One region of the Lysinibacillus sp. NPDC093712 genome, then DNA from elsewhere that is predicted to be linked to it. Evidence: a T-box and tRNA genes for the amino acid it is inferred to sense, from the RefSeq annotation. Region 1 holds a T-box; the other holds one or more tRNA genes.
What was found. The T-box of region 1 lies ahead of ileS (isoleucine--tRNA ligase). A T-box ahead of a tRNA ligase gene usually reads a tRNA of that ligase, here a tRNA-Ile.
Positions count from the first base shown of each region.

Region 2: it encodes a tRNA-Ile, which carries the amino acid that the T-box ahead of ileS (isoleucine--tRNA ligase) is inferred to sense. The anticodon was not compared.

Region 1 covers NZ_JBNNUU010000001.1:979,797-1,000,472, reverse strand. Annotated here, with positions in the region: gene ileS (isoleucine--tRNA ligase) at 1-2,774, opposite strand, end outside; T-box leader at 2,830-3,068, opposite strand; gene ACQKNX_RS05300 (DUF2785 domain-containing protein) at 3,105-3,953, opposite strand; gene ACQKNX_RS05295 (GNAT family N-acetyltransferase) at 4,006-4,506, opposite strand; gene ACQKNX_RS05290 (hypothetical protein) at 4,569-4,973, opposite strand; gene ACQKNX_RS05285 (hypothetical protein) at 5,187-5,834, opposite strand; gene ACQKNX_RS05280 (DUF3221 domain-containing protein) at 6,024-6,986, opposite strand; gene ACQKNX_RS05275 (sigma-70 family RNA polymerase sigma factor) at 6,979-7,494, opposite strand; gene ACQKNX_RS05270 (Lrp/AsnC family transcriptional regulator) at 7,563-8,003, opposite strand; gene ACQKNX_RS05265 (DJ-1/PfpI family protein) at 8,144-8,728, shown strand; gene ACQKNX_RS05260 (MFS transporter) at 8,792-10,036, opposite strand; gene ACQKNX_RS05255 (DoxX family protein) at 10,361-10,735, opposite strand; gene ACQKNX_RS05250 (MarR family transcriptional regulator) at 11,210-11,683, opposite strand; gene acnA (aconitate hydratase AcnA) at 11,838-14,543, opposite strand; gene ACQKNX_RS05240 (methyl-accepting chemotaxis protein) at 14,885-16,369, opposite strand; gene ACQKNX_RS05235 (MBL fold metallo-hydrolase) at 16,511-17,464, shown strand; gene ACQKNX_RS05230 (DNA ligase D) at 17,526-19,352, opposite strand; gene ACQKNX_RS05225 (Ku protein) at 19,455-20,273, shown strand; gene ACQKNX_RS05220 (serine hydrolase domain-containing protein) at 20,439-20,676, shown strand, end outside.
Region 2 covers NZ_JBNNUU010000004.1:492,052-496,991, reverse strand. Annotated here, with positions in the region: partial or broken rRNA gene rrf (5S ribosomal RNA) at 1-92, shown strand, start outside; tRNA gene ACQKNX_RS17870 (tRNA-Val) at 107-182, shown strand; tRNA gene ACQKNX_RS17865 (tRNA-Met) at 208-282, shown strand; tRNA gene ACQKNX_RS17860 (tRNA-Asp) at 289-361, shown strand; tRNA gene ACQKNX_RS17855 (tRNA-Thr) at 374-449, shown strand; tRNA gene ACQKNX_RS17850 (tRNA-Tyr) at 456-539, shown strand; tRNA gene ACQKNX_RS17845 (tRNA-Trp) at 552-625, shown strand; tRNA gene ACQKNX_RS17840 (tRNA-His) at 662-737, shown strand; tRNA gene ACQKNX_RS17835 (tRNA-Gln) at 749-823, shown strand; tRNA gene ACQKNX_RS17830 (tRNA-Lys) at 841-913, shown strand; tRNA gene ACQKNX_RS17825 (tRNA-Leu) at 922-1,006, shown strand; tRNA gene ACQKNX_RS17820 (tRNA-Gly) at 1,053-1,127, shown strand; tRNA gene ACQKNX_RS17815 (tRNA-Leu) at 1,133-1,221, shown strand; tRNA gene ACQKNX_RS17810 (tRNA-Arg) at 1,238-1,314, shown strand; tRNA gene ACQKNX_RS17805 (tRNA-Pro) at 1,338-1,414, shown strand; tRNA gene ACQKNX_RS17800 (tRNA-Ala) at 1,427-1,502, shown strand; tRNA gene ACQKNX_RS17795 (tRNA-Ser) at 1,518-1,610, shown strand; tRNA gene ACQKNX_RS17790 (tRNA-Phe) at 1,623-1,695, shown strand; tRNA gene ACQKNX_RS17785 (tRNA-Gly) at 1,705-1,778, shown strand; tRNA gene ACQKNX_RS17780 (tRNA-Ile) at 1,783-1,856, shown strand; tRNA gene ACQKNX_RS17775 (tRNA-Asn) at 1,869-1,945, shown strand; tRNA gene ACQKNX_RS17770 (tRNA-Glu) at 1,947-2,018, shown strand; gene ACQKNX_RS17765 (nitric oxide synthase oxygenase) at 2,239-3,285, shown strand; gene ACQKNX_RS17760 (CynX/NimT family MFS transporter) at 3,933-4,940, opposite strand, start outside.

The DNA of each region.
Region 1 (20,676 bases):
TAATGCTCCTTCACAAGCGACTCTTTTACCACATGTGTTTTTAACAAAGTACGTTTTTGATTATCTATGTCTAATTCAATCGCACCTTTTAACTGTAGTGTATTTTTCTCAGCTTCACTTAATTGCATGACATAATCCTTTACTTTGTGCACCTGTGGTCCAAATGCTGCACCAGCTGTTTTGTAGTTTAGTTTGTAGTGAATGGTTTCATAAGCAGTAAAGTCCTGTGTCCACTTACATTCCTTCACATTTAATTCATCTCGAATAATATCATTATACTGAGCATAATCTTCCACTTCTCCAACTACTGACATCACCATTTCCTTTAATGGCTGCTTCACTTTAAGTCCTTCACTATTACGAATACTTCGACCAAGTTCAACTACTGCAAGAACATTGGCCATCTGTAGTTCAAGTTGTTGGTCTAGTATTTTTGCATCGTACTTCAGATAGTCTTGTAAATGGACACTTTCACCACATAAACTCCTGTATACATCTTCTGCAAGAAAAGGCGTAAATGGCGCAAGCAGTTTACTTACGTTTGTCAGCACTTCGTACAATGTACTGAAGGCACCACGTTTATCGTCTGATAGCCCGTTTGCCCAAAAACGTGACCGCGAACGACGTATATACCAATTGCTTAGCTCTTCAACAAGTTTGCCAATTTCCCTTGTAGCTTGTGTCATTTGAAAATCATCCATATATTTTGTCACAAGCTGAATTGTATGGTGTAACCGGGATTTTATCCAATTATCTAATTTCGTCCGTTTACCAGTTTTTTTAGCATCGTATTGAAAGCCATCTATATCCGCATACAACTGATAAAATTTAAATGTATTATCGAATGTATCAACGAGTTTGGACTTTGCCTCCATCACAATTTTCTTAGAAAACCGCTTCGAATTCCAAGGTGAACTATCCACTAAAAATGCCCATCGTAAAGCATCTGCACCATACTGTTGAATTAATTCAACTGGCTCTAATGCATTGCCTTTACTTTTCGACATTTTTTGTCCGTGCTCATCTAATACATGGCCTAAGGACAAGACATTTTTGTATGGCGCTTTCCCTGTAAATAATGTGGATACTGCTAATAAACTGTAGAAAAAGCCGCGTGTCTGGTCGATGCCTTCTATGACAACATCTGCAGGAAACTGATTGGAAAATGCATCAACATTATCAAAAGGATAATGATGCTGAGCGAACGGCATTGAGCCACTATCGAACCATACATCAATCACTTCAGGTGTACGTTGCATATCCCCTTGACATGAGGGACAACTACAAATTACGTCATCGATATATGGTTTGTGCAGTTCCATGTTTTCGTCCAATGCTTCTTTTGCTAGTTTATTTAGCACAGCAATACTATTTGGCGCTTCTTCATGACCACATGTCTCACAAATCCATATATTTAACGGTGTACCCCAGTAGCGATTTCTGCTAATGTTCCAGTCTACGATGTTTTCTAAGAAATTGCCAAAACGTCCGTGTTTAATATGGTCAGGATACCATGTTACTTGTTCATTATTTTGTAGGATTTGATCTTTTAATGCCGACATTTTGATAAACCAGCTATCTGTTGCATAGTAAAGTAGTGGTGAATCACAGCGCCAGCAATAAGGATAGCTATGTTCATATTTTTCTTTAGCAAACAGCAGCCCTTTTTCCGCAAGCATTTTGATGATATCGACATCGCAGTCTTTGACGAACTTACCCGTAAGCTCCGGCACTTCTTCTGTATAACAGCCTTTGACATCCACCACATTGATAAAAGAAAGCTGGTGTTGTTGCACAGTTTTATAGTCATCTTCGCCATATGCCGGAGCAGTATGCACAATGCCCGTTCCACTTTGATCCGTTACATAGTCTGCTAATACGACAACATGCCCTTTTTCAACTGTTACATATGAAAATGGCGGTTGATAGGCAACACCGGCAAAGTCTTGACCTACATGCTCACTTAACACTTCAACAGGTGCAGAAAATACTTTATCAACAAGTGTTTTAGCAAGGATATAAATGGTATTGTCATGTTTTACCCTTACGTATGTGATATGTGGATTCATGGCCAACGCTACATTGGCAGGCAATGTCCATGGCGTCGTCGTCCAACCAAGAAAATATTCGTCTTTATCTTTTCGTTTAAACATCGCTGTTACCGATAAATCTTTTACATCCTTATAGCCTTGTGCTACTTCATGAGAGCTTAAAGACGTTTGGCAACTTGGGCAATAAGGGGACACACGATGCCCTTTATATAAAAGCCTTTCATGATGCACATGACTTAAAATATGCCATACAGATTCTATATACTCATTACTTAACGTTAGATAAGGATCATCCAAGTCAATCCAATAGCCTAATTGTTCGGTAAACGTACGCCATTTCTTTTCGTACGTAAAAACGCTACCTTTACATTCCTTAATAAATTGTTCTACACCATAGTTTTCAATTTCTTGTTTACCGGATATCCCTAATTTTTTCTCCACACCTAATTCTACAGGTAACCCATGTGTATCCCAACCAGCTTTTCGTTCAACGTAGAAACCTTGCATTGTTTTATAACGCGCCACGACATCTTTTATCGTTCTGCCAAAAGCGTGACCGACGTGTGGTAAACCATTTGCTGTTGGTGGTCCTTCGTAAAATACAAAGGGCTTACTGGCAGAACGATTTTTAACGGAAGCTTGAAACGTTCTCTCTTCCTCCCATATTTTACGAACTCTTTCTTCTCTCTCTACAGTTGTCTCGTTGTTCTTCTTGACTTCCATATAATTTCCTCCTATACAGTAGTGTATAAAAGGCATACAAAAAACCCCGTCCCAAGTAAGGGACGGGGTTAACCGCGAATACCACCCTAATTCTATTGAAAACCGCTCAATAGCACTCAGCAACGTACAATCATACGTGTTCTTTTTAACGGTAGACACCCGAATTAGCTTACTCATTTCAGCTAATCTTCTCAGAGAGGATCTTCATGAAACATTTGCACACCGACTTCCACCAAAATGTCGGCTCTCTGTAGAACAAAATGAAACACTACTCTTTCTCATCAACGAATTTGTATGCTTTTATTGTCACTCATCGTAACAAACTGCCATTTACTTGTCAATATTCAGACAATCTACGACGCTTTGATGAAGTGCCGCATATTGAGGACTTTCAGCTGTTTTAATATAAAAACTTTTTAAAAATGTTTTCCAGTTAAATCGTACTATACGATAGTGTTGGACATCAAGCTGTTCCTTTTGAGCAGCCAACGTTGCCATCGTTTCATTTAATAATGCGATAACTTCTTGCTGCTGCAAACCTTGTTCCAGCATTGTGAAAATAGGTACTAATAGCCTTTCATCCTCATCATGAATAAAGGCATAATCTGTTTGCAACATCATGTTCCATAAAGGACGTAAAATATCCATAAAAGAAGCTTTCTTGAATTTCGGGCTTTTCACTAATTCATCTACAGCGTCTGACGCATGTGCCACACTATGAGCCCACCCTTTTACAGGTATATAGCCTCTTACATCTTTTTCAGCCAATAAATAAGTGCTGAACCTATTTGTCAGTTCCTCGATTTTGTGCACTTCTATAAAATCAGCTTCATTATCTTTTGCTAATATTAGTGCGATTAGTAACAAAGTAAACGTTCTAGTAAAAACTGAATCTGAATTATCTTCTCCAATGCCTTCACATAATAAAACAGTTAAACAGTAGTCCAACGTGTCGCTTAATATGGCATGATCTAATAAATTTCTTTCTAAAATCATTGTATAGAAGGAACCGTAGATTAAACCGTCTCGCAGTTCGCTATCTACCGAACCAATATGTGCAACCATAGACTGAATGAGTATTTGTTGATCTGCTTGTTGCCAGGCATTACTGTCATTTAGGAATGCTTGTAGTTCCTGCTTTAACTCCATTTCACTTAATAATTGGCCCTGTAATATCATATGTAGTTTCCCCTTTTTTTGTGTTTATTATAGGTCATAACAATGACTTTTTTTATGTGCCTTGCAGATTTTTCACCGCCAACATCGAATGATCCTGCATGATACCTGTTTCAATAAAACCAAATGAAGCGTATAATGTTTTCGCTGCGACATTCCCTATATGGTAAAAGAGGGATACATATTCTGCTTCCCCATCTGGCATCTTTTCCATTTCCATTAACATTTTTTCAAAGGCAAGTTTGCCATATCCTTTGCCCTGATAACTCTTTTCAATCATTATATGCCAAACAAAATAGCTCTTCTTTCCGTAAAAAACTTCCTTTTCAAATGATTCATGATCTAACGTATCATAAATATACATTAAAAATCCGACCGCAATCCCATCGGCATAAATGGCAATAGGATTTGCAGGTATCCCATCGGCATTTAACATATGAGCGTCAGCAAAGCTTCTCAAATTAGTTGTTTCTAGAAAATCTTTCTGATTTTCTGCCACTTCAAGTGCTATTACTTCTTCAATGTTTTCCCCAGTTATCTTTCGAAATTCAATCATTTTTCCACCTCTTCTTAGACATTCAAGCAAAAATACCTCACACATAGAATGAAATATCATAATCAATCTTGATTTAAATGCCATAATTTTTCCAATGAAATGTCCGCTAATTTATAGCCATACTTCTCAATTAGCAAACGATCAATAGCGATTTCTGGTTGCTCGGTATAAAATTTTGTTATTACATCACAATGCGCAAGTGCTAAATGCTCTGTTAATTGCTTTGCCAAATCCGCTAATGGCTCAATATGCCCGTCTTGGACATCGCTTTCTGAATAAATGCTAACGGATACATAATTAGTTCGTTGCTCGTCTTCATAAATGATAAAATCAGCTATATCCAATTCTTCCACAGCAACCTTTCTTCTTTCATCCACGATAACCAAGCTGTAATGGACTCGTTGTATACGTATTGTCCAGACTTCCAAATCTGTTAACCGTAATGTCCGTTCGAAATAATCAATCAATGATAAAGCTCCTCTAGTCATTATTATACAGATAATTACAATAATTGCACCTTAATCCAAAAGAAAAAACAGCTTATACTTGTAAGCTGTTTTTTTGCGTTGCTACTCTGAAATTTCGATTTCATCCAAATTCGCAACAAAATCGTATTGATTTATTTGTGTTTGTAAACTATAGGTGACATTGACGTTTTGACCGATTGTGAATTTCATCCGTTAATCATTGGTATACTTAATACTACTTTCTTGATATAGCCCATCTAACTTCCAACCATCATTAAATCGAACATATGTAAATTCCTTTTTCCAATTATCAGTGTACACAATAACTTTGCTGCTCCATGGAAAGGTCGAAGCGGAGAGCTGTCCGTGGCGAACAATAGATATGTCATCTACTACCTGAAGGAGTGTAGTAGGTGTAATTGTATTCAATATTAAATAATGATGTCGATCTGGAGTATCCTCAATTTCTTGCATTACCTGTTTGTGGAAGTTAATCACCTGTAGATTTGTCTGATAAAGTGAATAGACTAATGAACTACCAAATATAACGATTAGTGTTAGCACAATAAGAACATGCTTTTTCATTAATCCTATGTAAAACGCCCACTTTTTTTCTTTATTATATAAATGGATATATATTGCTATACTTATTGGCCATATAAATAGTAACTGCCAATATAGGACAACCCAAAAAACCTCGCCATCTGAAACGAAATATCGAATAGCATTGTAATTCAACAACCATAATGGCATCGACCAATGCCAAGCTGTTTCTACTTGTGACATACTTTTTATATAAATCAATAGGAGTGGGATACTGAGGAAAAAAGCAGTCGCATTATCCAATACGGCAAATAACAACTCATCACCTCCTTTATTTTAGTAAATATTGGAATTATTGTACCCGAAATCAATGATAAAGAAAAGGTTAGTTAGTGACTTTTGTACAAAAGTAAAATGAGCCTGCAATCAAACAGGCTCGAAAATAATCACATTGACCAACACCCAGTAAGTATAGGAGTCGAAAGGAATCGAGCTATAGCTAATTTCTTATCGATACTCCTCTACTATTTTTATCCCTAAGATATCTTTATAATCTATGAAAGGTTTAGAACCATCATTCCCAATCGCTTTACTATATTGCACTTCTACCTTATCGCCAACTGTTAGCGTTGGGGGGACATCAACTAAAGGGAACCATGTTCCATTTTTATGTTTTTGCACAAGCTCTTCAACGGATAATTGACCTACATCACTAATATCGACACCTGAAATTACTAAAAATTCATGTTCCTTTATTGCTAAGACTCTTCCACTTCTTACTGGTGTCATAGTACTTTGCTTATCAGGAATTTTATATTTCTCTCGTAAGGAGGCAATGTCTTTATGATAATACTGGTCTAAAAAGTCCATGGCTTCTTGTTCGACAAGCCACACCCGAATTTGATCACTAGTATCTTTATAATCGGCACGGCTTACTTCCATTAATAGATTCACTGTGGCGGATTTATAAGCAATCGCCTTGGCATATTCTGCAATAAACTCTTCTTCTGTCATTTGCAGTTTTTGTAGCCGTTCATCTAGTGTAGGCATTGTATCATTACCAAATACATCCATAATTAATTCGAGTTCTTGATTTACTTGCTCTTGTGAAGGCACTATCTTCTTAGATTTTGCATATGCAAAGTTCGATTCAAGATATAAAAAATTATCAAAACTTGCTCGATAGAGACGTTTTTTCCCATTCATGTAAGAATCTTTTTGTAGCTGTATTTCAATAATTCTTTCATCTAAAACTTGTGGAATTAATGTGGCTAGTTGTTGATGTTCTTTGTATTGATTAAGTATAAAAACTCCTAAACATATGCTCAAAATCATGGTTAGCACACCATATTGCCATCTCTTTGAAGATTTTTTTTCGTGGTGCTGTTCTATATGCTGAACAACTTTATCCATAACACGCTTTTTACTTTCTGTTAAATCCCTTACTTCTCGAATATCGACTTTACTCATGCAAAAGCACCTCCCATTCAACCTGTTGTAGTATCGGTTTTAGTAACTCTCGCCCACGTCGTAGCCTCGTTTTAATAGTACTTTCAGGAATATTTAACAGCTTCGCTATCTCCAGCACAGACATTTCTTCAAAATAAAAATGGATGATAACCTCACGTTGCTTTAATGGTAGAGTTAGGATAGCATTTTCAATTAATGATTTTTCATCTTGCTGAACAAGCATATCTCTTCTCTTGATTGTTTGTTGAGTAAAAATCTTTTGTTGCACCTGAATTTTCCGATATGTCCAACTCCTTAAATAATCTTTACTCCTGTTAATGACAAGTGTCGATAAATAAGCCTTTAACTCGCCACGTTCATCGTACTTTTGCTGGTTATTATAAAACTTTATAAAAACATCCTGTACGATATCTTCGGCACTTTGTAGATCTCTTACATAATAATAAGCAAGACGAATAAGTCGTTCTGTGTGCTGTTCCATTATTTCTTCCAGTTCCCTTACTAGCAACGTCTCGCCTCCCTTCTCTACCCTATAAACGGTGCTCAGGATCTAAAGGTTTTATTTTCTGGAAATTTTTATTGTTTTTTATCGAAAAAAGGAAGAATCATTGGTTTTACATATGATGAGAGCACAATATTTGTAGAAGGTGTACCGTAAGGCATCGCGTCATCAATAAACTGTTCTAACGTTTCAACTGAGTATGTTGCAAGTTTGACAATATAGCTAATTTCGCCAGCTACCCGATAGCACTCAAGGACATCTGGATGGGCATTACAAAAATTCGAAAGACTTTTACAATCGATTGACTTAAACAAAATAATAGCCTGAATAGATCGATCCATTTTCTTTAAGTTCACTTTCGTTGTATAACCTTCGATACTCCCTTGCTCTTCTAGCTTTTTAACACGTTCAATGACAGCTGGAGATGACAAATGAACAATTGTCGCTAACTCTTTCATTGAAATTTTTGCATTTAACTGTAATTGGCGCAAAATTTCCGTATCAATCTTATCCATTAGAATCCACCTTTTTTAATAAATTAATTTTCTAATAATTCCTTTGAATATTAGGAAAACACTCATAATTACATTATATAGCGTATGTAGTAAAATCACTTCATTTATTACAATTAAAGCTATAAAGGAGGCTACACAACATGAAAAAAATATTATTACTTTTAGCAAATGGTTTTGAGGCTGTGGAAGCAAGTGTCTTTACAGATGTACTAGGCTGGAATAAATGGGAAGGTGATGGCACAACGGAAGTTGTTACAGTGGGCTTACATAAACAGCTACAATGTACATGGAATTTTCAGGTCACACCAGAAAAATTGCTACATGAGATTGCACTAGAGGATTTTGATGCGCTTGCGATTCCTGGAGGCTTTGAGGAAGCGGGTTTTTATGAGGATGCTTTTAGTGAAGAATTTCAGCAAGTTATTCGTCACTTTAACGATTTTAAAAAACCAATTGCGACTATATGTGTAGCTTCTCTTGCTTTAGGACATTGTGGCATATTACAAAATAAAAAGGCGACAACCTACAATCATCCAACAAGTAAACGATTAGAGCAGCTCCGTTCTTATGGAGTAAATATTGTCAACGAACGAATTGTACACACAGAACACATTATTACATCATCGAACCCAGGCACTGCTTTCGATGTTGCCTTTGGTTTGCTTGAAATGCTAACAACATCTGAAAATACAGTGAGAGTAAAAGATTTAATGGGATTTAAATAACACAAAAGGGTTTCAGAGCGCTCTGAAGCCCTTTTTTAAGAAGCTTACTTTTGTTTATTAGGCTTACCCCATCGATAGTTTTTCACGCTTGCTCTTATGCAAAACGACTATTGCTGCTGTAATAAGAATCATCCCCATAAAAGCAGGAGCTGTGTGGCCAAGTAATACATAGATTTGACCTCCAATGATTGGTCCAATTATTCTTGCTAAAGCTTGAATTGATTGGCTAGCTCCTTGAATTCTGCCTTGCTCACTCGAATCGACTGACTTCGAGAGCATTCCATTGAAAGAAGGTCCAAAAATCGAATCGCCAAATCCAAATAGAAACATTCCAGCGATTAAAAGAGGATAAAAGGTAAATAAAGCCGATGCTGCAATGAGACTGTAGCCTAAAATCTCCGATAACATTCCTACAATTGCAATCTGTTGATCACTAAATCTTTTCAAAAGCTTTGGCATTATGAAGCCTTGTGAAATGATGTCTTGCAAGCCCATAATTGAAAACATAAGCCCGATTAGCGCAGGCTTCCAACTGAAAGTATCCATTGTAAATTGTGAAAAAATTGCTTGTAACGATCCGTTCGGTATCCAAAGTAAAAATGCTGAGACAAGTAGTCTATTTAAGTTTTTTATAGAAAGTACATTTGCAAGCTGGATAAATGGATTTAATCTAGAAAAGGTAATCTCTTTTAATCTATTTTTCTTGTTCAAGCTTTCAGGCATAAAAAAGAAACCGTAAACAACATTCAATAAAGTTATAATTGCGCCAAAGTACATCGGTGCAGAATAATCAAACTTGGCAAGTAATCCCCCCAACGTTGGACCAATGATCGTACCAACACCTACAACGGCACTAACCCATCCAAAGTATTTGGTTCTCTGCTCTGGAGGAATGATGTCTGCAAAATATGCGAAGATTGTACTTATACTTCCTCCTGTAACCCCTTCTATTATACGCCCAACAAATAGTACCCATAGAGCACCACCTATGCCAAAAACGAAGTAGCCGATTGCAGAACCTAAAAGGCATAATAGAAGCAATGGACGGCGACCATATTTGTCACTTAAAGCGCCAAGTGCAGGGGCTGTGAAAAATACGCAAACTGCATATACAGAGGTCAGCAATGTCACAATTACTGCTTGTTCTCCTTGACTACTCGTATATGGCTGCACTAAAAATGGAACGATAGGTATTATAATACTGAAGCCTATTCCGCAAAGAAACACCGAGATAAGGCCGAATATTAATGCGTGTTTATCTATGGTTTGTTCTGTACTTATTTCATTGTGTGATTTAAAGTTTGACATGTAAATTTCTCCTTGAACGTTATTATTTTATTTCCTAGGAAACAAAATAATAACACCATTTTGTTTCTTAGTCAACAAAAAACAAGAAAAAGAAATGGAAGACAAACGCTATATAATTCTTATTGTTTTAAAAAAACCTATTCTAATAATATCAATCTCGAAAAAAATCCCCCTAAAATGGCAACCAAAAAAATGCAGACCGATTTAACTTTGGACGGACTGCATTTAGTATTATCTTTCATATTTAATTTTCTACTACCTGTTCTTAATTTAATGATTCCTTTAAAAAATCAAGAACCAGAACCGTTTCATTTCTATTGCTTATTATTTAAAACCAGGAAAATTTAAAAGTGCAGAAATGTTGTTTATAAATAAGAAAATTGCCATTACACCTATTACTATAATCATTAGCATATTTTTAAATGAATCTTTAATGCGTACCTGTGCTAAAACGCCGCAGATTGCTGTACATGCAATTAGAAGCGCTCCTACTGCAAGCCAACTAGCAGCCCAATAACCGATAATTAGAGCTACTGCTGAAATGAGTTCGATGACACCTGTGATTACTCGAAACCATTGTGGTAATCTCAATTTATTAAATTCTTCAATAGGTGTTTTAGCACCCCTCAACTTCCCGAAACTTGCCATAAAAAACATAAGCATCAAGAAGGTCTGAAAAATAATCGATACAATATTCATGTTCAAACTCCCTTTTCCCTCAATTTAATATTATTTTGCTTTGTTAGAAACACTGATCCAATCGGAGAATGATCATCTTCATTGCATTAGTTTCTAATAATTTTGGACAACTCGATTATCATTTCACTCCTTTAAATGTTGTAGCCATTTCATAATGTTCACTTATAAGGTAGAAACCTCTTCCATTAGGACCTTACAATCTGTTGCGGTTCGTTAAGTTTTTAAATTCCTTCACTACATTGAGAAAAGTAATTAAGTACCTAATGCTATTAGCGATTGTTGTATTCAGTGTACCTTAGCTTATCGCTACCTTTAATATAGAGCAGTGTTAAACTGAATCCGGACTTAACATTTTTTATTTCCTAAGAAACAAAATAATAACACGCTTTTGTTTCCTGTTCAACAATAAAATAATAATAATAAAAAAGCAACCCTTTTCTTGATAGAATAAGGCTACTTTTTTGTTATCCGAACTTATTCCTGCTTCAAATCTTTATCTTGTTTCTTTATTTCTGCATCCAAATGCGCCCGATACTTTTCTACAAAGCTAAGCATACTATCTAATTGAGCATCAGTTATCTGGTCAAAGACGATCTTATCACGCTCTCGAAACTCTTTGTGGAGCTCCTCATGGATATTAAAAATTACTTTTCCTTGTTCAGTAAGTTTAAAATAGATTTCTTTTTTGTTATCCGCCTTTTGATAGCTTTCAATAAGGCCCTTTTTTATAAGTTTCTTCGTTAATTTACTAATGGCACCGCGCGTCATGTAAAAGAACTCCGCAAGTTTAGTTACATTGGAATCTATATTTTTTTCAATGTATTCGATGCAATGTACCTCTGAAGGTGTATGCCCTTTAAGGCTTTCTTCCATCTTATCTTTATTAAGCCAAACCATTTTGTTATATAAGTCCCGAAATCCCATGATAATTTGTTCTTCTTTGTTCATGGTCAGCCGCCCTCCTACTCGTTGGTGCATTAACAATATTATAGTAAATTTTTGTTTCTACTTCAACAATATTAGAGAGCACTTTAACATCGGTGTTCCGCCAATTCCGCAAAAAAAAAACCGATCTCCTAAGAGATCGGTTTTGATAAAATAATTATTCAGCAGCTTTCGCGCGAAGAACCATTTGTAGGATACCACCGTGACGGTAGTAGTCTACTTCTACTTCTGAGTCGAAACGAGCTAAAGCTTGGAAAGTTTTAACTGTACCGTCTTCAGATTTAGCAGTAACTGTTAAGATATCACGTGGTTTTACGTTGTCAGTAATGTTTACAGAGATTTCTTCTTTACCAGTTAAACCTAGAGAATCAGCAGATTCACCGTTTAAGTATTGTAAAGGAAGAACACCCATCATTACTAAGTTTGAACGGTGGATACGCTCGTAAGATTGTGCGATAACAGTTTTCACGCCAAGTAGGAATGTACCTTTCGCAGCCCAGTCACGAGAAGAACCCATACCGTAGTCATTACCAGCAAGTACGACTAAGCCAGTACCTTGCTCTTGGTATTTCATACATGCGTCATAGATGTACTCTACGTCGCCTGTTGGCCAGTAAGTAGTGAATCCACCTTCTGTACCAGGAGCTACTTGGTTACGGATACGGATGTTTGCAAATGTACCACGCATCATAACTTCGTGGTTACCACGACGAGAACCATATGAGTTGAAGTCACGGATTGCAACACCGTTTTCGATTAAATATTTACCTGCAGGTGTATCTTTACCGATTGCACCAGCTGGAGAAATATGGTCAGTTGTAATTGAGTCACCGAACTTCGCCATAATGCGTAAGCCGTCTAAGCCTTTGATAGCTTCTGGCTCTTTAGCAAGACCTTGGAAGAATGGTGGGTTTTGAATGTAAGTTGATTTGTCATCAAATGTGTATAGAGACTCAGTTGATGTTTCAATTTCATTCCATTTTTCGTTCGCTGTGAATACAGTTTCGTATTCTTTTTGGAATAATTCACGGTTAACTACAGTACCTAATACTGCATTAACTTCTTCAGTTGCAGGCCAGATATCAGCGAAGTATACTTCGTTACCATCTTTGTCTTTACCGAATGAATCTTTTTGTAAGTCGATATCCACAGTACCAGCAAGTGCATAAGCAACAACAAGTGGTGGTGAAGCTAAGTAGTTAGCTTTTACAAGTGGGTGTACACGGCCTTCGAAGTTACGGTTACCAGAAAGAACAGACGTTACGAATAAGTCGTTGTCTTTGATAGCGTCTTCGATTTCAGGAAGTAATGGACCTGAGTTACCGATACATGTTGTACAACCGTAACCTACTGTGTTGAAACCGATTTGGTCAAGGTACGTTTGTAAACCTGAATCTTCAAGGTAACCAGTTACAACTTTAGAACCTGGTGCTAAAGAAGTTTTTACCCATTTAGGTACAGTTAGACCTTTTTCTACAGCTTTTTTCGCAACTAAACCAGCAGCGATTAATACGTATGGGTTAGATGTATTTGTACAAGAAGTGATTGCAGCGATTGCTACAGCACCTGTTGGGATTTCTACATCACCTTCAGCAAATTTAGCTACAGAAGTTTTTTCGAATTCAGCTTCTGTTAAACCGAAACCTTGAGTACCTTGTGGAGCCACTACTGCTTCTTTGTAACGAGAACGCATTTGAGATAGTGGAATTAAGTCTTGTGGACGTTTAGGACCAGAAAGGTTTGGTTCGATTTCATCTAAGTTTACTTCTAATACATCAGTGTAAACAGGCTCTAATGTTGGATCGAAGAACATGTGGTTAGCTTTTAAGTAAGCTTCTACAACCGCGATGTGATCTTCGTCACGACCAGTTAAACGCATGTAGTTTAATGATTCTTCGTCAATTGCGAAGTAACCACATGTAGCACCATATTCAGGAGCCATGTTAGAAATTGTTGCACGGTCAGCTAGTGGTAATTTAGATACGCCAGGTCCGAAGAACTCAACGAATTTACCAACTACGCCACGTTGACGTAAAACTTGTGTAACTTTTAATGCTAAGTCAGTTGCTGTAGTTCCGTTTGGAAGATCGCCAACTAATTTAACACCGATAACTTCTGGGATTGGGAAGTATGAAGGTTGACCAAGCATACCTGCTTCAGCTTCGATACCACCAACACCCCATCCAAGAACGCCGATACCGTTGATCATTGTTGTATGTGAGTCAGTACCTACTACTGAATCTGGGAATGTTTCGAATGTACCGTCAGCATTTTCGTTTACGTGTACAACTGGAGCTAAGTACTCTAAGTTTACTTGGTGAACGATACCAGTTGCTGGTGGTACAGCACGGAAATTATTGTAAGCAGTTTGAGCCCATTTTAAGAAATTATAACGCTCAGCGTTACGTTCGAATTCAAGGTCCATGTTTGCTTGTAATGCAGATGCATTACCGTATTTGTCAACTTGTACTGAGTGGTCAATTACAAGGTCAACTGGAATAGCAGGGTTGATTTTGCTTGGGTCGCCGCCCATTTCTTTCATTGCTGAACGAAGAGATGCAAGGTCAACTACTACTGGTACACCAGTAAAGTCTTGTAATACAACGCGAGAAGGTTTGAATGGTACTTCTGCTTCTGGATCAGCACCGTTACCCCATTTTGCTAATTCGTTTACGTGTTCTTCTTTGATTACATACGCATCATATTGACGTAAAACAGATTCTAATAAAACTTTGATTGAGTAAGGAAGGTTTGAAACTTTTGCAACGCCAGCTTTTTCAATCGCAGCTAAGTTGTAATAATTGTAAGTTTTACCATTAACTTCGAATGATGCACGGCTGTTGTGTAAATTACCTTGTGCCATTTGCGGATCCCCCTAAATATCTTTTTGAAAAGGCCTAATGTAAAGCATCTTTTCTCCACCACCCATGATAGCGTATTTATATTCATAAGTAAATTACATTAATATTATCTTTTTCAATAAGTATTTCTTATGACATTAAATTTAACTCGTTTAATTTACATGAATGAGCGAATTTGTGACGAAAATGACATATTTCGGCCTAATTTATTGTGAACATTTCTTTAAAAAATATTCATATATAGTTTTGAACAATAGCAAAACTATTTGTTTACTATAAAAACACAAGGAATATATCCTTAATGCACCAAATTTTGAGAGAAAAAGTTGATGTTGCAATTATGTTATGTTGCTAACCGTTCATTTGTAACAAGTGATTTCAACCTAATACTCAGCTTTTGGATTTGATCCGTTGTAGTCGTCATCATTTCAAGCATTTGATGTTCATCCTCTACTGAAAGTAAAATCTCACCTGTAGAAGCTGCATTCTCTTCGGTCATCTCATTTAGTTTTTCAATTTGTTGTTGAATTTTTTCAAACTGTTGGATAGCACTACTTAATTCATTCATACCACTTGTTAAATCTGTATTGGTCTTTGCATAAGATTCTTTTAATACATTGAAAAAATGGCTGACTTCCTGCAACAGACTTTCTCCGTACTGTAATGCTTTTTCCCCTTCACTTGAACGTTGTTGCGCTTCCGTAGATTTTTCAAATAATGTTTTTGTTACATTTGTAATGCTAACAGTAATAGCAGCACTTTCTTCAGCTAATTTCCGAACCTCATCTGCAACAACAGCAAAACCTTTTCCTTGCTCACCAGCTCTAGCTGCCTCAATAGCCGCGTTTAACGCTAGTAGATTAGTTTGCTGCGCTATATGATGGATTCCTTTTAATAACGTATCAACGGTTTGCAAACTATGCTGTAGCGCTTGGACTGTATCAGCAGTTGAACACATCGCATTGTTCATTACCCCCATTTGAGCCATCGCTTCTTGCATTTTTCCCCAACCAGCTAACACTTCCTGTTGTAGATCACTTGATTTAGATACAGTATCCTTTGATATTGTAAATGTTTTATTTACAAAGTGTACTGATTGCTTCATTGTGCCGTGAATCACTTGTAAGCTTGATGCCTCTTGTTGAATACTTGCTGCAATATCTTCGGTTGCTTGAAGTATTTGCTTACTCGATCCTGAAATATTATTCATAGTTTGTTGAAATAATGTTGCATGCTCATCTAGTTGATCGCTACTTTGCTCAATTTGATGGAAGGTCGCCTGTAGCTGTTCGAGAGAAATCCTTACTGCATGTTGCTGGGTAGCTGCATGTGTAATAAGTTCATTTCCCCATTTCGCAAGTAGGAAGAAAACGATGATTACCCCATTTGTAATAGCTAAAAGTGTAACGAATACAATAATATCGTTAAAAGGCCCCAGTAACGATTCTGATTTAAAGATATATAAAATAACAAAGCAACTGTTTAGTATAACCCCATAAGAGACTATTAGCTCCTTTTTAAAATACAACGCAATAATGGCAATTGTGCAAAGCAAAATATAATGTTTGTTTAATGAAAAGCTATCAAGTAAAAACAATGTAAAGACAATACATGTAGGAATCATGCCGAATATAAAACCTTTAACATATGTACGAATTGGTAAAAAGTAATTACATATAGCTAAAGCAATTACCGCTAGACCAATGAATAAAAATACAATACCTTTCGACAGAATCATAGGACCACAAATAAGAATGGCCAAAATTGAAATGATTGCTAAATTTACTTGATGAACTTTACGTGTGTCATAGCGGATATTTTTCTCCATTATATCTTTCTCCTTTTTAAAAATGAATGGACATTCAGTTTGTTTTTCCATTATTATATAGTATAACTACTATTTTTTGTAGATAAAAAAGGTATTTTAGAGAAAAAATAGGTTTTTTCAAATTAGGAGGAGATTTATTTGATGGAGCGAACGCAAAAAATAGCACCAAACTTTTTTTGCATTGATACAAATGATTTAAATAGGAAGGAACGTACAAGTGCTTATTTACTGATTGATGAAAAAATTGCTTTAGTCGAGACATCAGCTAGTCCTTCAGTTCCCTATATAATGGAAGGTTTAAATGAATTGCAAATTACATTAGAAGATATTGATTATGTCATTGTTACTCATATTCATTTAGATCATGCGGGTGGAGCGGGACTTTTCCTTCAAAGCTGCCCAAACGCAAAGTTGGTCGTACACCCGCGTGGCATATCACATATGGTTGATCCAACTCGTCTAATTGCAAGTGCAAAAGCTGTATATGGTAATGAATTCGAGCGCCTTTTCGACCCAATAGTGCCCATTGCTCCAGAACGAATTATTGAAGCCGGACATGGAGATATATTGTCATTAGGCAGTCAACAGCTTACGTTTTATCATACGGAAGGTCATGCAAAGCACCACGTATCGATGCTTTATTCTGCTACAAATGGATTGTTTGTAGGTGATACTACGGGCGTTCGATATCCAGAGATGGCGGAGGAAGCAATTGATTTAATCATCCCTTCTACCTCCCCTAATCAGTACGACCCTGAAACGATGGAAAAATCTATTCAATTATACGAGGAACTAAATGTACATGAATTGTATTTCGGTCATTACGGTGCATATCAAAACCCTACTGAAGCTTATCGGCAAGTACGCTACTGGACACCATTGTTTTTAGCTGAAGGTGAAAAGGCACTAGCAGCGTCTGATACATTTGCGGAACAAGTTAAATTGTTAGATAGAGGATTACAAACGTTATTACATCATTTTCTACAAGAAAACGGTATAGCAGAAAGCCATCCTGTCTACCAAACGATTCCTTATGATACAATCGTATCGGCCATGGGTATTCTCGACTATTTACAAAAAAAGAAAAACGTCTAACAAAAATCTGCAATGTTTCTCCATACTATTTCGAGAAATATTGCTGATTTTTTTACGACAGTCATTGATTATTTAAATGCTGGAGCACTGAATGAAAATCCTGTTCCTCCCCTATTGCTCGAAAATTTCTAAATGGGTTGCCTACTTGTTTGATTCGCTCAATGACAGCTGGTATTGTAAAGTGTTCCGGTCTTAGTTGTTCATTTACTTCGTCCCAATATAACGGTGTAGCTACTAAACCCATTGGATTACCACGTGTTGAAAATGGTGAAATGATAGTCTTTCCTTCCGCATGTTGAATATAGTCTAAATACAATCGGTCATTTCTATTTTTCTTTAACCGCTCAATTGTATATAATTCAGGTTTTTGCTCACATAAAAAACGACATACAAACGCTGTAAATTGCCGTACTTGTTCATACGAAAAAGCATTATATCGCAATGGAATGTAAACTTGTAAGCCTTTGCCCCCGGAAGTTTTAACGAATGACTGCAACTTAAAATAATCAAATATTTCTTTTAAGTGGCGTGCACCACTTATTGCAAGTGGAAATGCATCTACCGAAGGCGGATCTAAATCGAAAACGATTTCAGTCGGTTTATCAGTGTCGATTGTTTGAAAAGGAATGTGAAATTCTAACGCAAGCTGATTTCCTAGCCACAATAAAGTTTCAAGATTATTGCATAGAATTACCTGATGATCACTAACTTTCTCCGTTGCGACAAATTCCGGCAGATTGTCTGGACTGCTTTTTTGATAAAAACTCTCACCAGGTACCCCGTGAGGAAAACGAATTAATGTCACAGGTCGTTGATGCAAAAAAGGCAGCATAAAGGGTGATATCAGTTGTAAATAGTGCAAATAGCTATCCTTTGTAATACGGATGTCTGGCCATATCGGCTTGTTTGGATGTGTTACTTGTACACTTTTAGGTATCGGCATTAGCTGTCGTTGCATTTGTTGCCAATTACATTCCTGTGGATCCATCTCTAATCGGAATGCATGAAATCGTGGCTCTCTTAACTTTTTGCCATCAAAGTCTATACATGCTATATCAACACAGATGGATGGTTCTAATTGCCATGTCTCATTCAGTTTGCGACCATTTGCTTGGAAAAACGCTATGAGTGTATTTAAATCATCATTTTTCATACCATGTCTAAAAACAACAACTTCTGTTAATTCGCCCTGTTGCTCAACATAACCATGAAAATAACCATTTCCTTTATCAAATTTGGTGACAATCACCGAAACAATTCTCCAATTTTTTATCTTTATCCATTGCGTAGAGCGTACATCTTCCTGCCATTTACTCGTCTTTTTCTTCGCAATAAGACCTTCGCCATTATTATTAGTTATTAAATGCCATAAAGTTTGACTCGCCTCGAAAACATCAATTGCTTGCAAACGTCGGGTCTCTTCATAATTAATTGTAGTCGGCAGCTGCAAATTAGTAAAAAGGGTCGTTAATTGCTGTTTACGTGTCTTTAAATAGCGATTCGCTTGGCTTTCCCCTTTCAAATATAGTAAATCAAATACAACATAATGGCATGGAAAAGATTTTGCGTGTGCAGCTATTACTTCTTTATTTTGCATTCTACCTCTTTGTTGTACGATTGAAAATTCACTTTTATAGTTGTTCATTAAAAAGACTAGTTCACCATCAAATGTTAACGGTAAATAAGCTTTAATTTGATTATAAATAGTTTTACAATACGCAATAATCTCCGGAAACAAATGATTAAGAACATTACCATTTCTACTTATTAAAATGGGTTCTTCTTCAGCCCACTGTAAAATACAGCGGAAACCATCGTATTTTGCTTCGTAAAACCACTCTTCCCCTGTTGGTGGTTCCATTGCTTCTGTTAATAACATTGGTTTCATGATGCACACCTACTTTCTTTTTTCGTCCAGTAGTGACTATTTCTATTTAGCATACATAAAAATCATCAAAATATAACATAGTAAGAAAAACGAGGTGACAACATGCATACAGTTTGGAAGGGCAGTATATCGTTTGGACTTGTCAACATTCCTGTAAAATTACATGCAGCTACAGAAAATAAAGACATCAAATTGCGACAGCTTCATAAAGAATGCCATACACCAATAAGCTATAAAAAAGTATGTGAAGGCTGCAACCAAGAAGTTACAGATGAAAATATAGTGAAAGCGTATGAATATGCAAAAAATAAATTTGTCGTTCTTGATGAAGAAGAAATAGAAAACTTACGTAAAGAAAATGAAGATAAGGTCGTTGAAATTATAGATTTTGTTAAATTAGGCGAAATTGACCCCATTTATTTTGAACGTACTTATTTTTTATCACCTGATACTACTGGCAGTAAGGCGTATGCTCTATTGCGACAAACATTAGAGGAATCAGGTAAAATTGGTGTTGCTAAAATTATCATCCGTTCAAAGGAACAGCTTGCAATCGTTCGTGTCTATCAAAATGCGTTAGTGATGGAAACAATCCATTTTCCTGATGAAGTACGAAGTGTACAAGATGTTCCAAATATTCCGAGCGAGCCAACGATAGTTCAAAAGGAATTGGACGCTGCGTTAATGCTTGTCGATCAGTTAACCACTGAGTTTAATCCAGAAAAATATACGGACGAATATCGAAATGCTTTGATGGAACTTATCGAGGAAAAGAAAGCGACAAATACAGTATCGACAAGCGATAAACGTCCTCTACCTGATAATGTCACCGATTTAATGTCAGCACTTCAAGCTTCTTTAGATAAAACGAAAAAACCAGCAACAAGAAAAAGAGCAACGAAAACGAAGAAAAATGCGTAATGGACGCTCTGTCTCACAAAAAGATAGGCATCGAGAAATTTACTCTCGATGCCTTTATTATGTGCTCATTTGAGTTAAAAAAACGACGTCTCATGTGAAAATGACAAATAAAAAACATACGTTCGCCATTTGTGATACACTAAAATGAAAGGAAGGAGTGTAAAAATGTCTAACATAAACATCGAAGAACGAATGAAACATTATCGTGTGCAAGGGTTAAGTTTATTGTTTATTGAAAATGGGCAGATCAGTAAAATAGAACACCACGGGACTCTTAAAGCAGGAACACATCATCAAGTAGATGAACATTCTGTTTTCAATGCATGCTCAATTAGTAAATTTTTAACTAGCATGTTAGTGATGAAATTAGTAGAACAAGGTTATTTAAATTTAGATGAGGATG
Region 2 (4,940 bases), on a different contig from region 1:
ACACCCGTTCCCATACCGAACACGGAAGTTAAGCTCTTTAGCGCCGATGGTAGTTGGGGGCTTCCCCCTGTGAGAGTAGGACGTCGCTTCGCTTGTTTTTTTACGTGGAGGATTAGCTCAGCTGGGAGAGCATCTGCCTTACAAGCAGAGGGTCGGCGGTTCGAGCCCGTCATCCTCCACCATTTTAAAAACTTAAAGTAATATTGTCGCGGGGTGGAGCAGTGGTAGCTCGTCGGGCTCATAACCCGAAGGTCACAGGTTCAAATCCTGTCTCCGCAACCAAATTATGGTCCCGTGGTGTAGCGGTTAACATGCCTGCCTGTCACGCAGGAGATCGCCGGTTCGATCCCGGTCGGGACCGTCTTTTTTTTATGCCGGTGTAGCTCAGTTGGTAGAGCAACTGACTTGTAATCAGTAGGTCGTGGGTTCGACTCCTATCGCCGGCACCAGCCCTTGGAGGGGTAGCGAAGTGGCTAAACGCGGCGGACTGTAAATCCGCTCCTTAGGGTTCGGCGGTTCGAATCCGTCCCCCTCCACCAGTTTTATTTAATAGGGGCATAGTTCAACGGTAGAATAGAGGTCTCCAAAACCTTTGGTGTGGGTTCGATTCCTACTGCCCCTGCCAATTTTTTTAGATTAAACTACTGTTATAGTTCATATGGCGGTTGTGGCGAAGTGGTTAACGCATCGGATTGTGGTTCCGACATTCGTGGGTTCGATTCCCATCAGTCGCCCCATATAATAATATTGGGGTATAGCCAAGCGGTAAGGCAACGGATTTTGATTCCGTCATGCCCTGGTTCGAATCCAGGTACCCCAGCCATTTTTTATTCATAATATGAGCCATTAGCTCAGTTGGTAGAGCATCTGACTTTTAATCAGAGGGTCGAAGGTTCGAGTCCTTCATGGCTCATCATATTTGCGGGTGTGGCGGAATTGGCAGACGCACTAGACTTAGGATCTAGCGCCGCGAGGCGTGGGGGTTCGACTCCCTTCACCCGCACCATTTATTTAAATTTCATAATTGCCAGGATAAATAATCTTATGCACATGCGGAAGTAGTTCAGTGGTAGAACACCACCTTGCCAAGGTGGGGGTCGCGAGTTCGAACCTCGTCTTCCGCTCCAAATGTGCCGGGGTGGCGGAACTGGCAGACGCACAGGACTTAAAATCCTGCGGTAGGTGACTACCGTGCCGGTTCGATTCCGGCCCTCGGCACCATTTTTAATAAAATTAAGCGCCCGTAGCTCAATTGGATAGAGCGTCTGACTACGGATCAGAAGGTTGTGGGTTCGACTCCTGCCGGGCGCGCCATAAAAAGATAAGATAGACAGTAACGGAATGTAGCTCAGCTTGGTAGAGCACTTGGTTTGGGACCAAGGGGTCGTAGGTTCGAATCCTGTCATTCCGACCATCTTTTAAAATTGGGGCCTTAGCTCAGCTGGGAGAGCGCCTGCCTTGCACGCAGGAGGTCAGCGGTTCGATCCCGCTAGGCTCCACCATATTTATTTATTTCCGGAGGTATACCCAAGTCTGGCTGAAGGGATCGGTCTTGAAAACCGACAGGCGGGTAACACCGCGCGGGGGTTCGAATCCCTCTACCTCCTCCATTTTCTTTTTCCGGGTCAGTAGCTCAGTTGGTAGAGCATTAGATTGAAGCTCTAAGTGTCGGCGGTTCGATTCCGTCCTGACCCATCTTTTTTTGCGGGTGTAGTTTAATGGTAAAACCTCAGCCTTCCAAGCTGATGTCGTGAGTTCGATTCTCATCACCCGCTCCAAAGAGGGCCTATAGCTCAGCTGGTTAGAGCGCACGCCTGATAAGCGTGAGGTCGATGGTTCGAGTCCATTTAGGCCCATTATAAAATTTTTCCGAAGTAGCTCAGTTGGTAGTAGCACCTGACTGTTAATCAGGTTGTCGCAGGTTCGAGTCCTGCCTTCGGAGCCATGGCCCCTTGGTCAAGCGGTTAAGACACCGCCCTTTCACGGCGGTAACACGGGTTCGAATCCCGTAGGGGTCATCTAGTAAAGCATGTAGCACATTGTTGCTACGTGCTTTTTCTTTGTAATTTTTCAAGTTATTTACTTAGTTCTTATAAAATTTTGATGAAGAATTTTCGACTGTCGGTTTAAATTTGAACAAAGTATTTCATATATAAAAGATGTATGTTTTCTGATGGATTTTTTCGTGGTGAATTTATTTCTATTCATCTAATATGAGGTTAGATGGAGGAAAACGACATGAAACTACAAGAGATACAACGTTTTTTAACACTTTATCAAATGGAGCAAAATGAGTCTGCCCAATGGCTAACAAATAGATTACAGCAAGTTGAAAAAGAGGGAGTATATATTCCTTCAACAGAGGAGCTTACTTTTGGCGCTCGGGTAGCCTGGCGTAATAGTAATAAATGTATCGGAAGATTGTTTTGGCATTCACTGCATGTTGAGGATGCACGCGATGTTTTACATGAGCAAGGAATATTTGAGAAGCTGCTGCATCATATTCGGTATGCGACAAATGGTGGTAAAATTCGCCCAACAATAACGGTATTTGCATCTGGAAGAGTAAAGATTTGGAATCATCAGCTTATACGTTATGCTGGCTATGAGACAGAAGCTGGCATCGTTGGTGACCCACATTCTGTGCCATTTACAAAAGTATGCGAATCATTAGGTTGGCAGGGTGAAGGAACAGCATTTGATGTACTACCACTCGTTATACAGGTGGATAATCGTCAACCTCAATTATTTACAATTCCACGTGAAGATGTATTGGAAGTTGCAATTCGCCATCCTGAGCATCCGCAGGTGGAGAAACTAGCGTTGAAATGGTATGCGGTGCCGATTATTTCAAGCATGCGCTTTCAAATGGCAGGTATTGATTTTCAGGCCGCTCCTTTTAATGGTTGGTATATGGGAACAGAAATTGGGGCACGCAATTTAGCTGATCATGATCGTTATAATATGTTACCGAAGATTGCTGAAATTTTTGGTCTCGATACAACAAAGCAGGCATCGCTTTGGCGTGATCGTGCATTAGTTGAATTAAATATTGCTGTTCTGCATTCCTTTAAAGAAGATGGTGTAAGTATAGTCGATCATCATACTGCTGCACAGCAATTTAAGCTATTTGAAGAGGCTGAGCAGAAGGCAGGCCGTGACTTAACAGGCAACTGGACTTGGTTGATTCCGCCGTTATCTCCTGCAACGACACATATTTTTCATAAGCCTTATGTCAATGTTTATAATACACCAAATTATTTTTATCAGAAACCGCATTACTAAACGTAAAGAGGCAACTCATAGATGATGAGCTGCCCAGACTGTAGACAAACTCGAAGTTTTTCGAATTTGTCTATAGTCCTTTTTTATTTAAAACTAATATAGGGATGACTACTGCCGTTGATTTCCGCTACGGGCGGGCGCTTTCCGCGGGCACAACGTAAGCCGCAACCCTCGCTAACGCGCGGTTTGTTGCGTCTTACGTACTGTGCTGTTCCAGCAGGAGTCGCCCGTCCTCCGCTCCAATTAACTAGTGTCAACACGCTCTTTCAAAGGAAAAAATGAAAATACAGTACGATTATCGCACTTATGATTATATATGATAGTCGTCTGCTTTAATCATTAAACAAATTTAGAGGTCTACTGCCGTTGATTTCCGCGGGCACAACGTAAGCCGCAACCCTCGCTAACGCGCGATCTGTTGCGTCTTACGTACTGTGCGTTCTGAGCCGGAGTCGCCCGCCCTCCACTCCAATCAACTTCAAACAGCTTCAAACAGCTTCATAGAGAGGGGATGCTCGAAAAGTATGGCAAGACGAAAGTAAGAACCCATTTTTCACAATAAAAATAACAAAAGGGATTAAGATTTCTATTCTTAATCCCTTTTGTCGACAAGCTCGGCAGCTCATAGTATGATGAGCTACCTTTTTTTAATTTATATATTCATTTCTAGAAGCTCTAAACGAACAGAAGAATAGTAATGCCGCAACGACAACAAACAGCCATCCAGCTGTATCCCAGCCGCCAAATAAATCATGTAAGTAACCAAATAAAATAGGACCTACTGCGGCTAATAAATAGCCTAATGATTGCGCAAAGCCAGATAAATCTGCTGCCTCAAATGCCGTACGTGTACGAAGTGTAAAGAACATCATTGCAAGTGAAAATGAAGCACCACCTGCTAAGCCTAGCAATATCATCCACAATACAGCAAGACTAGTCCATTCCATGACAAGGCCAGTAAAGCCGATGAAATAAAAGGCAGTAAACATTAAAACGAGGGGTCGCTGTGATGTCATTTTACTAGCGATAATCGGTACAGCTAAAGCCATAGGTACTTGTGAAATTTGCATGATGGAAAACATCCAACCTGCACGATCTGCGGCTATACCTTGTGCAATATAGATTTCAGGAATCCAAGCAGCGGTTGTATAAAATAATAATGATTGAAAACCCATCGCGCCAGTGACTGCCCAAGTAACTGGTGATTTCCACAATGGTATACGTTCTTTCGTAGCGGCTACAGTTGGTTCAGGCTTATTAAATTTTAATTGTGGAATCCAAATAAAAATCGTCACTACGACAAGGGCTAGAGCGATTGCAAGTGCACCTTGCCAGCCAAGAGATGCATTGGCTATGGGATAACTAATACCAGCACCAATTCCAGCTGTTAAATTCATGGACATTGTGAAAAATGCCATCAGTAATCCAACATGATAAGGGAATTTCATTTTAAGTAGCCCTGGAATTAGGACGTTGCCAAATGAAATAGCTACACCTATTATCATTGTACCAAATACGAGTAATCCAGTAGTTCCAAGTGAGCGCAGTACAATTCCTAGCGCTAATAAAATCGTTGATATAAATAGTGTTAATTCAAGACCCAGTTTTCTTGCAACTAATGGGGCAATAGGTGACACTAGCGCGAATGCAAGCAA